Regions from separate parts of the Viridibacillus sp. FSL E2-0187 genome, predicted to be linked through region 3. Evidence: a T-box and tRNA genes for the amino acid it is inferred to sense, from the RefSeq annotation. Region 3 holds a T-box; the other regions hold tRNA genes.
What was found. A T-box is a leader RNA that pairs with one kind of tRNA and senses whether it is charged. The one in region 3 lies ahead of alaS (alanine--tRNA ligase), so its partner is inferred to be a tRNA-Ala.

Region 1 (4,845 bases), 630 kb from region 3:
CATAGCCGACCTGAGAGGGTGATCGGCCACATTGGGACTGAGACACGGCCCAAACTCCTACGGGAGGCAGCAGTAGGGAATCTTCCACAATGGACGAAAGTCTGATGGAGCAACGCCGCGTGAGTGATGAAGGTTTTCGGATCGTAAAACTCTGTTGTAAGGGAAGAACAAGTACGTTAGTAACTGAACGTACCTTGACGGTACCTTATTAGAAAGCCACGGCTAACTACGTGCCAGCAGCCGCGGTAATACGTAGGTGGCAAGCGTTGTCCGGATTTATTGGGCGTAAAGCGCGCGCAGGTGGTTTCTTAAGTCTGATGTGAAAGCCCACGGCTCAACCGTGGAGGGTCATTGGAAACTGGGAGACTTGAGTGCAGAAGAGGAAAGTGGAATTCCAAGTGTAGCGGTGAAATGCGTAGAGATTTGGAGGAACACCAGTGGCGAAGGCGACTTTCTGGTCTGTAACTGACACTGAGGCGCGAAAGCGTGGGGAGCAAACAGGATTAGATACCCTGGTAGTCCACGCCGTAAACGATGAGTGCTAAGTGTTAGGGGGTTTCCGCCCCTTAGTGCTGCAGCTAACGCATTAAGCACTCCGCCTGGGGAGTACGGCCGCAAGGTTGAAACTCAAAGGAATTGACGGGGGCCCGCACAAGCGGTGGAGCATGTGGTTTAATTCGAAGCAACGCGAAGAACCTTACCAGGTCTTGACATCCCAATGACCGCTCTAGAGATAGAGTTTTCCCTTCGGGGACATTGGTGACAGGTGGTGCATGGTTGTCGTCAGCTCGTGTCGTGAGATGTTGGGTTAAGTCCCGCAACGAGCGCAACCCTTGATCTTAGTTGCCATCATTTAGTTGGGCACTCTAAGGTGACTGCCGGTGACAAACCGGAGGAAGGTGGGGATGACGTCAAATCATCATGCCCCTTATGACCTGGGCTACACACGTGCTACAATGGACGATACAAAGAGTCGCTAACTCGCGAGGGTATGCTAATCTCATAAAATCGTTCTCAGTTCGGATTGTAGGCTGCAACTCGCCTACATGAAGCCGGAATCGCTAGTAATCGTGGATCAGCATGCCACGGTGAATACGTTCCCGGGCCTTGTACACACCGCCCGTCACACCACGAGAGTTTGTAACACCCGAAGTCGGTGAGGTAACCTTTATGGGGCCAGCCGCCGAAGGTGGGATAGATGATTGGGGTGAAGTCGTAACAAGGTAGCCGTATCGGAAGGTGCGGCTGGATCACCTCCTTTCTAAGGATAATTACGGAAACAGATCTTGGATCTGTCGATTAACGTCTTGCGTTCAGTTTTGAAGGTTTATAAAAACCTTATATTTTTCCGAAAAAGGGGCCTATAGCTCAGCTGGTTAGAGCGCACGCCTGATAAGCGTGAGGTCGATGGTTCGAGTCCATTTAGGCCCACCATTTTTCTTTTTTGGGGCCTTAGCTCAGCTGGGAGAGCGCCTGCCTTGCACGCAGGAGGTCAGCGGTTCGATCCCGCTAGGCTCCACCAATATTGTTCTTTGAAAACTGGATAAAACGACATTGAAGCAAATTAAGTAACACATTTTTTATTATTAAGTTTTTTAGGCTTAATAACTAACTTTTAGGTTAAGTTATTAAGGGCGCATGGCGGATGCCTTGGCACTAGGAGCCGAAGAAGGACGGCACTAACACCGATATGCTTCGGGGAGCTGTAAGTGAGCTTTGATCCGGAGATTTCCGAATGGGGGAACCCACTGTTCGTAATGGAGCAGTATCTTGACGTGAATACATAGCGTCTTGATGGCAGACCCAGGGAACTGAAACATCTAAGTACCTGGAGGAAGAGAAAGAAAAATCGATTCCCTGAGTAGCGGCGAGCGAAACGGGAATAGCCCAAACCAAGAGGCTTGCCTCTTGGGGTTGTAGGACACTCTATATGGAGTTACAAAGGAATGAGTTAAACGAAGCGGTCTGGAAAGGCCCGCCAGAGCAGGTAACAGCCCTGTAGTTGAAAGTTCATTCTCTCTTGAGTGTATCCTGAGTACGGCGGAACACGTGAAATTCCGTCGGAATCTGGGAGGACCATCTCCCAAGGCTAAATACTACCTAGTGACCGATAGTGAACCAGTACCGTGAGGGAAAGGTGAAAAGCACCCCGGAAGGGGAGTGAAATAGATCCTGAAACCATGTGCCTACAAGTAGTTAGAGCCCGTTAATGGGTGATAGCGTGCCTTTTGTAGAATGAACCGGCGAGTTACGATTACATGCGAGGTTAAGTTTTAGAAGACGGAGCCGTAGCGAAAGCGAGTCTGAATAGGGCGAATGAGTATGTGGTTGTAGACCCGAAACCAGGTGATCTACCCATGTCCAGGGTGAAGGTAAGGTAACACTTACTGGAGGCCCGAACCCACGTACGTTGAAAAGTGCGGGGATGAGGTGTGGGTAGCGGAGAAATTCCAATCGAACCTGGAGATAGCTGGTTCTCTCCGAAATAGCTTTAGGGCTAGCCTCGTGATAGAGAATCCTGGAGGTAGAGCACTGTTTGAACTAGGGGTCCATCCCGGATTACCGAATTCAGACAAACTCCGAATGCCAGTGATTTATGCACGGGAGTCAGACTGCGAGTGATAAGATCCGTAGTCAAAAGGGAAACAGCCCAGACCACCAGCTAAGGTCCCAAAGTAATTGTTAAGTGGAAAAGGATGTGACGTTGCTTAGACAACCAGGATGTTGGCTCAGAAGCAGCCATCATTTAAAGAGTGCGTAATAGCTCACTGGTCGAGTGACGCTGCGCCGAAAATGTATCGGGGCTAAACAATTCACCGAAGCTGTGGATGGACATCTTAGATGTCCGTGGTAGGAGAGCGTTCTAAGTGCTGTGAAGTCAGACCGGAAGGACTGGTGGAGCGCTTAGAAGTGAGAATGCCGGTATGAGTAGCGAAAGACGGGTGAGAATCCCGTCCACCGAATGACTAAGGTTTCCTGAGGAAGGCTCGTCCGCTCAGGGTTAGTCGGGACCTAAGCCGAGGCCGATAGGCGTAGGCGATGGACAACAGGTTGATATTCCTGTACCACCTATTTACCATTTGAGCAATGGGGGGACGCAGTAGGATAGGGTAAGCATGCTGTTGGTTATGCATGTTCAAGCAGTGAGGCGTGAAATGAGGCAAATCCCATTTCTATAACGTTGAGCTGTGATGACGAGGACGTATGTCCGGAGTTCCTGATTTCACACTGCCAAGAAAAGCCTCTAGCGAGGTAAAAGGTGCCCGTACCGCAAACCGACACAGGTAGTCGAGGAGAGAATCCTAAGGTGTGCGAGAGAACTCTCGTTAAGGAACTCGGCAAAATGACCCCGTAACTTCGGGAGAAGGGGTGCTCTAGTAGGGTGAAAGCCCGAGAGAGCCGCAGTGAATAGGCCCAGGCGACTGTTTAGCAAAAACACAGGTCTCTGCAAAACCGTAAGGTGACGTATAGGGGCTGACGCCTGCCCGGTGCTGGAAGGTTAAGAGGAGTGCTTAGCGCAAGCGAAGGTGCGAATTGAAGCCCCAGTAAACGGCGGCCGTAACTATAACGGTCCTAAGGTAGCGAAATTCCTTGTCGGGTAAGTTCCGACCCGCACGAAAGGCGTAACGATCTGGGCACTGTCTCAACGAGAGACTCGGTGAAATTATAGTACCTGTGAAGATGCAGGTTACCCGCGACAGGACGGAAAGACCCCGTGGAGCTTTACTGTAGCCTGATATTGAATTTTGATACATCTTGTACAGGATAGGTAGGAGCCAGAGATTCCGGAGCGCCAGCTTCGGAGGAGGCGTTGGTGGGATACTACCCTAGATGTATTGAACTTCTAACCCATGCCCCTTAGCGGGGTAGGAGACAGTGTCAGGCGGGCAGTTTGACTGGGGCGGTCGCCTCCTAAAGAGTAACGGAGGCGCCCAAAGGTTCCCTCAGAATGGTTGGAAATCATTCGTAGAGTGTAAAGGCATAAGGGAGCTTGACTGCGAGACCTACAAGTCGAGCAGGGTCGAAAGACGGGCTTAGTGATCCGGTGGTTCCGCATGGAAGGGCCATCGCTCAACGGATAAAAGCTACCCCGGGGATAACAGGCTTATCTCCCCCAAGAGTCCACATCGACGGGGAGGTTTGGCACCTCGATGTCGGCTCATCGCATCCTGGGGCTGTAGTCGGTCCCAAGGGTTGGGCTGTTCGCCCATTAAAGCGGTACGCGAGCTGGGTTCAGAACGTCGTGAGACAGTTCGGTCCCTATCCGTCGTGGGCGTAGGAAATTTGAGAGGAGCTGTCCTTAGTACGAGAGGACCGGGATGGACACACCGCTGGTGTACCAGTTGTTCTGCCAAGGGCATCGCTGGGTAGCTATGTGTGGACGGGATAAGTGCTGAAAGCATCTAAGCATGAAGCCCCCCTCAAGATGAGATTTCCCATTACGCAAGTAAGTAAGATCCCTCAAAGACGATGAGGTAGATAGGTTCGAGGTGGAAGTGTGGCGACATACGGAGCTGACGAATACTAATAGATCGAGGACTTAACCAAATTTTACTTAACTAACTTCAATGTAATTTATCCAGTTTTGAGAGAATAATAAAAAACTTTTCTAAAATAGCAAAAAACACTTGCTAAACTTTAAAAAAGATGGTATAATTATTCTTGTCCTTAGGTAATACAATAGTCTAGTGATGATGGCAAAGAGGTCACACCCGTTCCCATGCCGAACACGGAAGTTAAGCTCTTTAGCGCCGATGGTAGTTGGGGGTTTCCCCCTGTGAGAGTAGGACGTTGCTAGGCGATCATATTATTCCGAAGTAGCTCAGTGGTAGAGCATCCGGCTGT
Region 2 (4,845 bases), on a different contig from region 3:
AGGTTCGAATCCTACATGGCTCACCATTTTAAAAAAACATTATATGCGGGTGTGGCGGAACTGGCAGACGCACTAGACTTAGGATCTAGCGCCGCAAGGCGTGGGGGTTCGACTCCCTTCACCCGCACCATAATTTTTAAGTTTATCAGCATATTGCGGAAGTAGTTCAGTGGTAGAACACCACCTTGCCAAGGTGGGGGTCGCGAGTTCGAACCTCGTCTTCCGCTCCAAAATATGCCGGGGTGGCGGAACTGGCAGACGCACAGGACTTAAAATCCTGCGGTAGGTGACTACCGTACCGGTTCGATTCCGGTCCTCGGCACCATTTCTTTTAATTTAATACAAGTGATAATATATGCGCCCGTAGCTCAATTGGATAGAGCGTCTGACTACGGATCAGAAGGTTGTGGATTCGACTTCTGCCGGGCGCGCCATTAACGGGAAGTAGCTCAGCTTGGTAGAGCACTTGGTTTGGGACCAAGGGGTCGCAGGTTCGAATCCTGTCTTCCCGACCATTATTACTTATACCCACACGGGGCCTTAGCTCAGCTGGGAGAGCGCCTGCCTTGCACGCAGGAGGTCAGCGGTTCGATCCCGCTAGGCTCCACCATATATATCTTATGAACCTTGAAAACTGAACATGCAAGACGTTAATCAATAAATGTTTTTGAACATCAACTCTGTTGGTGGATCAAAACAAAAATAGATATCATCTTTGGATGATACGCTAGCAAAGCTAATGAGCTTTCAAACTACTTTTATGGAGAGTTTGATCCTGGCTCAGGACGAACGCTGGCGGCGTGCCTAATACATGCAAGTCGAGCGAATGATGAAGAAGCTTGCTTCTTCTGATTTAGCGGCGGACGGGTGAGTAACACGTGGGCAACCTACCTAGTAGATTGGGATAACTCCGGGAAACCGGGGCTAATACCGAATAATCCATTTTGTCACATGGCAAAATGCTGAAAGGCGGTTTCGGCTGTCACTACTAGATGGGCCCGCGGTGCATTAGCTAGTTGGTGGGGTAATGGCCTACCAAGGCAACGATGCATAGCCGACCTGAGAGGGTGATCGGCCACATTGGGACTGAGACACGGCCCAAACTCCTACGGGAGGCAGCAGTAGGGAATCTTCCACAATGGACGAAAGTCTGATGGAGCAACGCCGCGTGAGTGATGAAGGTTTTCGGATCGTAAAACTCTGTTGTAAGGGAAGAACAAGTACGTTAGTAACTGAACGTACCTTGACGGTACCTTATTAGAAAGCCACGGCTAACTACGTGCCAGCAGCCGCGGTAATACGTAGGTGGCAAGCGTTGTCCGGATTTATTGGGCGTAAAGCGCGCGCAGGTGGTTTCTTAAGTCTGATGTGAAAGCCCACGGCTCAACCGTGGAGGGTCATTGGAAACTGGGAGACTTGAGTGCAGAAGAGGAAAGTGGAATTCCAAGTGTAGCGGTGAAATGCGTAGAGATTTGGAGGAACACCAGTGGCGAAGGCGACTTTCTGGTCTGTAACTGACACTGAGGCGCGAAAGCGTGGGGAGCAAACAGGATTAGATACCCTGGTAGTCCACGCCGTAAACGATGAGTGCTAAGTGTTAGGGGGTTTCCGCCCCTTAGTGCTGCAGCTAACGCATTAAGCACTCCGCCTGGGGAGTACGGCCGCAAGGTTGAAACTCAAAGGAATTGACGGGGGCCCGCACAAGCGGTGGAGCATGTGGTTTAATTCGAAGCAACGCGAAGAACCTTACCAGGTCTTGACATCCCAATGACCGCTCTAGAGATAGAGTTTTCCCTTCGGGGACATTGGTGACAGGTGGTGCATGGTTGTCGTCAGCTCGTGTCGTGAGATGTTGGGTTAAGTCCCGCAACGAGCGCAACCCTTGATCTTAGTTGCCATCATTTAGTTGGGCACTCTAAGGTGACTGCCGGTGACAAACCGGAGGAAGGTGGGGATGACGTCAAATCATCATGCCCCTTATGACCTGGGCTACACACGTGCTACAATGGACGATACAAAGAGTCGCTAACTCGCGAGGGTATGCTAATCTCATAAAATCGTTCTCAGTTCGGATTGTAGGCTGCAACTCGCCTACATGAAGCCGGAATCGCTAGTAATCGTGGATCAGCATGCCACGGTGAATACGTTCCCGGGCCTTGTACACACCGCCCGTCACACCACGAGAGTTTGTAACACCCGAAGTCGGTGAGGTAACCTTTATGGGGCCAGCCGCCGAAGGTGGGATAGATGATTGGGGTGAAGTCGTAACAAGGTAGCCGTATCGGAAGGTGCGGCTGGATCACCTCCTTTCTAAGGATAATTACGGAAACAGATCTTGGATCTGTCGATTAACGTCTTGCGTTCAGTTTTGAAGGTTTATAAAAACCTTATATTTTTCCGAAAAAGGGGCCTATAGCTCAGCTGGTTAGAGCGCACGCCTGATAAGCGTGAGGTCGATGGTTCGAGTCCATTTAGGCCCACCATTTTTCTTTTTTGGGGCCTTAGCTCAGCTGGGAGAGCGCCTGCCTTGCACGCAGGAGGTCAGCGGTTCGATCCCGCTAGGCTCCACCAATATTGTTCTTTGAAAACTGGATAAAACGACATTGAAGCAAATTAAGTAACACATTTTTTATTATTAAGTTTTTTAGGCTTAATAACTAACTTTTAGGTTAAGTTATTAAGGGCGCATGGCGGATGCCTTGGCACTAGGAGCCGAAGAAGGACGGCACTAACACCGATATGCTTCGGGGAGCTGTAAGTGAGCTTTGATCCGGAGATTTCCGAATGGGGGAACCCACTGTTCGTAATGGAGCAGTATCTTGACGTGAATACATAGCGTCTTGATGGCAGACCCAGGGAACTGAAACATCTAAGTACCTGGAGGAAGAGAAAGAAAAATCGATTCCCTGAGTAGCGGCGAGCGAAACGGGAATAGCCCAAACCAAGAGGCTTGCCTCTTGGGGTTGTAGGACACTCTATATGGAGTTACAAAGGAATGAGTTAAACGAAGCGGTCTGGAAAGGCCCGCCAGAGCAGGTAACAGCCCTGTAGTTGAAAGTTCATTCTCTCTTGAGTGTATCCTGAGTACGGCGGAACACGTGAAATTCCGTCGGAATCTGGGAGGACCATCTCCCAAGGCTAAATACTACCTAGTGACCGATAGTGAACCAGTACCGTGAGGGAAAGGTGAAAAGCACCCCGGAAGGGGAGTGAAATAGATCCTGAAACCATGTGCCTACAAGTAGTTAGAGCCCGTTAATGGGTGATAGCGTGCCTTTTGTAGAATGAACCGGCGAGTTACGATTACATGCGAGGTTAAGTTTTAGAAGACGGAGCCGTAGCGAAAGCGAGTCTGAATAGGGCGAATGAGTATGTGGTTGTAGACCCGAAACCAGGTGATCTACCCATGTCCAGGGTGAAGGTAAGGTAACACTTACTGGAGGCCCGAACCCACGTACGTTGAAAAGTGCGGGGATGAGGTGTGGGTAGCGGAGAAATTCCAATCGAACCTGGAGATAGCTGGTTCTCTCCGAAATAGCTTTAGGGCTAGCCTCGTGATAGAGAATCCTGGAGGTAGAGCACTGTTTGAACTAGGGGTCCATCCCGGATTACCGAATTCAGACAAACTCCGAATGCCAGTGATTTATGCACGGGAGTCAGACTGCGAGTGATAAGATCCGTAGTCAAAAGGGAAACAGCCCAGACCACCAGCTAAGGTCCCAAAGTAATTGTTAAGTGGAAAAGGATGTGACGTTGCTTAGACAACCAGGATGTTGGCTCAGAAGCAGCCATCATTTAAAGAGTGCGTAATAGCTCACTGGTCGAGTGACGCTGCGCCGAAAATGTATCGGGGCTAAACAATTCACCGAAGCTGTGGATGGACATCTTAGATGTCCGTGGTAGGAGAGCGTTCTAAGTGCTGTGAAGTCAGACCGGAAGGACTGGTGGAGCGCTTAGAAGTGAGAATGCCGGTATGAGTAGCGAAAGACGGGTGAGAATCCCGTCCACCGAATGACTAAGGTTTCCTGAGGAAGGCTCGTCCGCTCAGGGTTAGTCGGGACCTAAGCCGAGGCCGATAGGCGTAGGCGATGGACAACAGGTTGATATTCCTGTACCACCTATTTACCATTTGAGCAATGGGGGGACGCAGTAGGATAGGGTAAGCATGCTGTTGGTTATGCATGTTCAAGCAGTGAGGCGTGAAATGAGGCAAATCCCATTTCTATAACGTTGAGCTGTGATGACGAGGACGTATGTCCGGAGTTCCTGATTTCACACTGCCAAGAAAAGCCTCTAGCGAGGTAAAAGGTGCCCGTACCGCAAACCGACACAGGTAGTCGAGGAGAGAATCCTAAGGTGTGCGAGAGAACTCTCGTTAAGGAACTCGGCAAAATGACCCCGTAACTTCGGGAGAAGGGGTGCTCTAGTAGGGTGAAAGCCCGAGAGAGCCGCAGTGAATAGGCCCAGGCGACTGTTTAGCAAAAACACAGGTCTCTGCAAAACCGTAAGGTGACGTATAGGGGCTGACGCCTGCCCGGTGCTGGAAGGTTAAGAGGAGTGCTTAGCGCAAGCGAAGGTGCGAATTGAAGCCCCAGTAAACGGCGGCCGTAACTATAACGGTCCTAAGGTAGCGAAATTCCTTGTCGGGTAAGTTCCGACCCGCACGAAAGGCGTAACGATCTGGGCACTGTCTCAACGAGAGACTCGGTGAAATTATAGTACCTGTGAAGATGCAGGTTACCCGCGACAGGACGGAAAGACCCCGTGGAGCTTTACTGTAGCCTGATATTGAATTTTGATACATCTTGTACAGGATAGGTAGGAGCCAGAGATTCCGGAGCGCCA
Region 3 (4,845 bases):
TAGGATTGGATCGTATTATGATCCAATTAAATGATTGGGGCTTTGGCCCACAACTAGCAGTGCGTATATACCAAATGTATGAAAATGAAACAATCCAACTTTTAACAGAGAATCCTTACAGACTTATTGAAGAAGTTGAAGGTGTAGGTTTTCAACGTGCCGATGAATTAGGAGCTAAACTACATATTACAGGGGACCATCCAGATCGTATTAAAGCTGCTGTGTTACACCTATTAAATGCAGGTGCTCTGTCAGAGGGGCATGTATATATGGAAGCGAAGGATATTCTGCCACAAGCGAAAAGCCTACTTGAAATGAGTCAGGCATATGAAATTCCTTTTGAGGCGATTTCAAAAGCCTGTATCGAGCTTCGCGAGGACAGTAAAATTTGTGGTGAAGAAACACGCCTCTATATGCCGTCTTTGTATTTTTCTGAGATTGGTATTGCTTCTAAAATTACAGAGTTAGTTCAAAAAAATGCTGAACAATCCGCGTTCCCTACATCTGAAATCCGAAAATTTATCGGTGATGCTGAGGAACGTTTTGGTGTTTCATATGCAGAAACGCAAGTGGACGCCATTGAGAAGGCTATTAACTCAGCAGTTATGATTTTAACAGGTGGCCCTGGTACAGGGAAAACGACTGTAGTTAGAGGGATTGTAGACGTTTATGCAGAGCTTCATGGCCTAACTTTAAATCCAAAAGACTATATTGAAAAAGACGAGCCTTTTCCGATTGTATTAGTGGCGCCGACAGGAAGAGCAGCTAAGCGTCTTAGCGAATCAACTGAATTACCAGCAATGACTATTCACCGTTTGCTTGGCTTCACTGGACAAGAAAAGGAAGAGGAAACGGAGAAGGAAGTTGGAGGAAGGCTCATCATTGTCGACGAAATGTCGATGGTTGATACATGGCTCGCTCATCAGTTGTTGAAATCGTTAAATGACGATTGCCAAGTTATTTTTGTTGGTGACCAAGATCAATTGCCGCCAGTAGGTCCTGGACAAGTGCTAAAAGATTTACTTGCTTCTAAAGCAATTCCAACTGTTGAGTTAACTGATGTATATAGACAAGCAGATGGCTCATCAATTATTGAACTTGCCCATCAAATGAAAAAAGGCGAAATGCCGCAAAACATGCTTGCAAAAACATCCGATCGTTCTTTTATTCAAGCTAGCTCCGACCAAGTAGCAGATGTTATCAAACAAGTCGTATCAAGTGCTGTTAAGAAAGGCTTCTCCATTCATGATGTGCAAATTTTAGCACCTATGTATAGAGGACCTGCAGGCATTGATGCTATTAATAAAATGATTCAGGAACTTGTTAATCCGAAGAAAACTGAAAAGAGTAAGGAAATAACATTTGGTGATGTGACGTATCGTATTGGTGATAAAATTTTACAGCTTGTCAATCAACCGAATAGCAATGTCTTTAACGGTGATATGGGAGAAGTAATTAGTATTATCAAAGCTAATGAGACAATTGAGAAACAAGACTTACTTGTAGCTTCATATGATGGCATTGAAGTAACATATCAACGCGGTGATTTGAATCAGATCACACTTGCTTACTGTTGTTCAATTCATAAATCACAAGGTAGTGAATTCCAAACAGTTATTATGCCAGTAGTACGTGGTTATTCTAAAATGTTACGTAAAAACTTGTTGTATACAGGAATTACGAGGGCAAAAAACTTCCTCATTCTTTGTGGTGAAATTGATGTGTTTAAGTATGGTATGCTAAGAACGGATGATCTTCAAAGAAACACTACTTTAGCACAACGTCTTCAAATAGAAGAAGTTCTAGAGGCGGTTAAAGATTCTGTTGAGCCAGAATTGGCGCAAGTGTCAGAAACAACTAATTCAACAAATGTCGAGCCACAAGAAGAGCAACTATCGTTGGAATCACAGTCCTTGAATACTGATAATTATTTAGATATTCATCCTTTAATCGGCATGAAAGGTATAAGTCCTTATGATTTTCTTGAAGAAGAGATTTGACAGATACAAAGACCTTTTTTAAAATAAGATTGAGTCGATATTTGAAAACAATCGTATTTTCGAATATTTGTAACTAACAATATATATATCGTTTAAAACTACGAAGGATATAAGTACATTATGCAATGTGCACAGAAAGAGGTTCCTAGGCTGCAAGAACCTTCACAAATCATTTTGGAAAGCTCATCCTGAGTACAGCTAATCCCTGTCGTTTGCCGCGTTAAGGCTTAATGAAGAGACAATAGATTCAAGACCGGTCTATTGTAACTAGGGTGGTACCGCGAATTTTCAACCTTCGTCCCTTTTATAGTGGATGAAGGTTTTTTATTGTCTAAAGGAGGAATAAGCAAATGAAAACTGCAGCAGAAATTCGTCGTAAATATATTGAGTTCTTTGAAGAGAAAGGACATAAACAAGAGCCAAGTGCTCCACTTGTACCTATTAATGACCCATCATTATTATGGATCAACTCAGGTGTAGCAACATTAAAAAAATACTTTGATGGTCGTGTTATACCTGACAATCCTCGTATAGTAAATGCACAAAAGTCTATCCGTACAAACGATATCGAAAACGTAGGTAAAACAGCTCGTCACCATACATTCTTCGAAATGTTAGGGAACTTCTCAATCGGTGATTACTTCAAAAAAGAAGCTATTCACTACGCTTGGGAGTTCTTAACAGATGAAAAATGGATGGGCTTTGAACCTGAAAAACTTTCAATTACTATTCACCCTGAAGATACTGAAGCATATACAATCTGGAAAGATGAAATCGGGGTTCCTGAGGAGCGCTTAATTCGTCTTGAAGGAAACTTCTGGGATATCGGAGAAGGTCCAAGTGGTCCAAACTCAGAAATCTTCTATGACCGTGGTGAATCATACGGTGCAGACGAATCAGATCCTGAACTATATCCAGGTGGAGAAAATGAGCGTTACTTAGAAATTTGGAATCTTGTTTTCTCAGAGTTCAACCATAATCCTGATGGCACATACACGCCGCTGCCAAAACAAAATATTGATACTGGTATGGGTCTAGAACGTATGGCTTCTGTTGTGCAAAATGTACCAACAAACTTTGATACGGATTTATTTATGCCAATTATCGAGCATACTGAACGTATTTCTGGTGAAAAATATCACGTTGATGTAAACAAAGATGAAGCGTTTAAAGTAATCGCTGACCATATTCGTACTGTGGCATTTGCTATAGGTGATGGGGCACTTCCATCAAACGAAGGACGTGGCTATGTATTACGCCGTTTACTACGCCGTGCCGTACGTTACGCAAAACAATTAGGTATTGAGAAACCATTTATGTATGATTTAGTACCAACTGTTGGCGAAATTATGGTGGACTTCTATCCAGAAGTAAAAGAAAAACAAGATTTTATCCAACGTGTTATTAAAAATGAAGAAGTTCGTTTCCATGAAACATTAGACGGTGGTTTAGCTATTTTCAATGAAGTAGTTGAAACGCAAAAAGCAGCAAACTCAACTATCGTGCCAGGTAAAGATGCTTTCCGCCTTTACGATACTTATGGTTTCCCTGTTGAATTAACTGAAGAATATGCTGAAGAAGTAAATATGACTGTAGACCACGAAGGTTTTGAAAAAGAGATGGAAGCACAACGTAACCGTGCTCGTGCAGCTCGTCAAGACGTCGATTCAATGCATGTTCAATCTGAAGTATTGGCTAATCTAAACCAAGAAAGTACATTTGTCGGTTATGAAACATTAACAACACATACAAAAGTAGTTGCAATCGTAGCAAATGGACAAGAAGTGAAAGAAGCTTCTGAAGGTGAAGAAGTTTTAGTTATTCTTTCGGAAACGCCATTTTATGCAGAGTCAGGTGGTCAAATTGCAGACCATGGTACAATCTCAAATGACTCATTCACTGCGTCAATTAAAGATGTACAGAAGTCGCCGAACGGTCAAAACTTGCATACAGTTATTATAGAAACTGGAGAAATGCATATTGAAGATGAAGTTCATGCAATTGTGGATCGCGATGCTCGCAATCAAACGATTAAAAATCACACAGCGACTCACCTATTACAACGTGCATTAAAAGACACATTAGGAGATCATGTAAACCAAGCAGGTTCTTATGTAGGACCAGATCGTTTACGATTTGACTTCTCTCATTTCGGTCAAGTAACAAAAGAAGAGTTAGAAACAATTGAACAAATTGTGAACGAAAAAATTTGGGACGATATCGCCGTTATTATTGAAAACAAAGCAATCGATGAAGCAAAAGCAATGGGTGCAATGGCTTTATTCGGAGAGAAATATGGTGATGTAGTTCGTGTTGTACAAGTTGGCGACTATTCATTAGAACTTTGTGGTGGTATTCACGTAGACCGTACTTCACAAATTGGTTTCTTTAAAATTGTTTCTGAGAGCGGAATTGGAGCAGGTACTCGTCGTCTTGAAGCTGTTACAGGTAAAGCAGCTTTCGTTGCAGCAAAAGAAGAGCAACATATTCTGGAGCAAGCAGCAGCACTATTAAAAGCTAATCCAAAAGATTTAGTTGCACGTGTTGAAGGTTTACAACATGATTATAAAGAACAACAACGCGAAAATGCTGCACTATCTTCTAAAATTGCAAACGCTCAAGCATCAAATATTTTATCTGCAGCTAAAGAAATTGGTGAAGTCACAGTTCTTGCTACTAAAGTAGAAGCAAAAGACAACAATCAATTACGTCAATTAATGGATGACCTAAAAGAAAAAATGAAGAATAGTATCATTGTTTTAGGTGCAACTGAAGGCGATAAAGTAATGCTTATCGCAGGTGTTACAAAAGACATAGCTGGTGGGAACTATCACGCTGGAAATAT

Region 1: it encodes a tRNA-Ala, which carries the amino acid that the T-box ahead of alaS (alanine--tRNA ligase) is inferred to sense. The anticodon was not compared.
Region 2: it encodes a tRNA-Ala, which carries the amino acid that the T-box ahead of alaS (alanine--tRNA ligase) is inferred to sense. The anticodon was not compared.

What each region holds. Positions count from the first base shown of each region.
Region 1 covers NZ_JBBOVG010000001.1:190,297-195,141, forward strand. The annotation lists rRNA gene MHH85_RS00800 (16S ribosomal RNA) at 1-1,261, shown strand, start outside; tRNA gene MHH85_RS00805 (tRNA-Ile) at 1,358-1,434, shown strand; tRNA gene MHH85_RS00810 (tRNA-Ala) at 1,447-1,522, shown strand; rRNA gene MHH85_RS00815 (23S ribosomal RNA) at 1,619-4,548, shown strand; rRNA gene rrf (5S ribosomal RNA) at 4,685-4,800, shown strand; tRNA gene MHH85_RS00825 (tRNA-Asn) at 4,812-4,845, shown strand, end outside.
Region 2 covers NZ_JBBOVG010000002.1:296,066-300,910, forward strand. The annotation lists tRNA gene MHH85_RS20585 (tRNA-Lys) at 1-26, shown strand, start outside; tRNA gene MHH85_RS20590 (tRNA-Leu) at 46-130, shown strand; tRNA gene MHH85_RS20595 (tRNA-Gly) at 156-230, shown strand; tRNA gene MHH85_RS20600 (tRNA-Leu) at 237-325, shown strand; tRNA gene MHH85_RS20605 (tRNA-Arg) at 358-434, shown strand; tRNA gene MHH85_RS20610 (tRNA-Pro) at 439-515, shown strand; tRNA gene MHH85_RS20615 (tRNA-Ala) at 535-610, shown strand; rRNA gene MHH85_RS20620 (16S ribosomal RNA) at 758-2,310, shown strand; tRNA gene MHH85_RS20625 (tRNA-Ile) at 2,407-2,483, shown strand; tRNA gene MHH85_RS20630 (tRNA-Ala) at 2,496-2,571, shown strand; rRNA gene MHH85_RS20635 (23S ribosomal RNA) at 2,668-4,845, shown strand, end outside.
Region 3 covers NZ_JBBOVG010000001.1:817,093-821,937, forward strand. The annotation lists gene recD2 (SF1B family DNA helicase RecD2) at 1-2,000, shown strand, start outside; T-box leader at 2,092-2,306, shown strand; gene alaS (alanine--tRNA ligase) at 2,351-4,845, shown strand, end outside.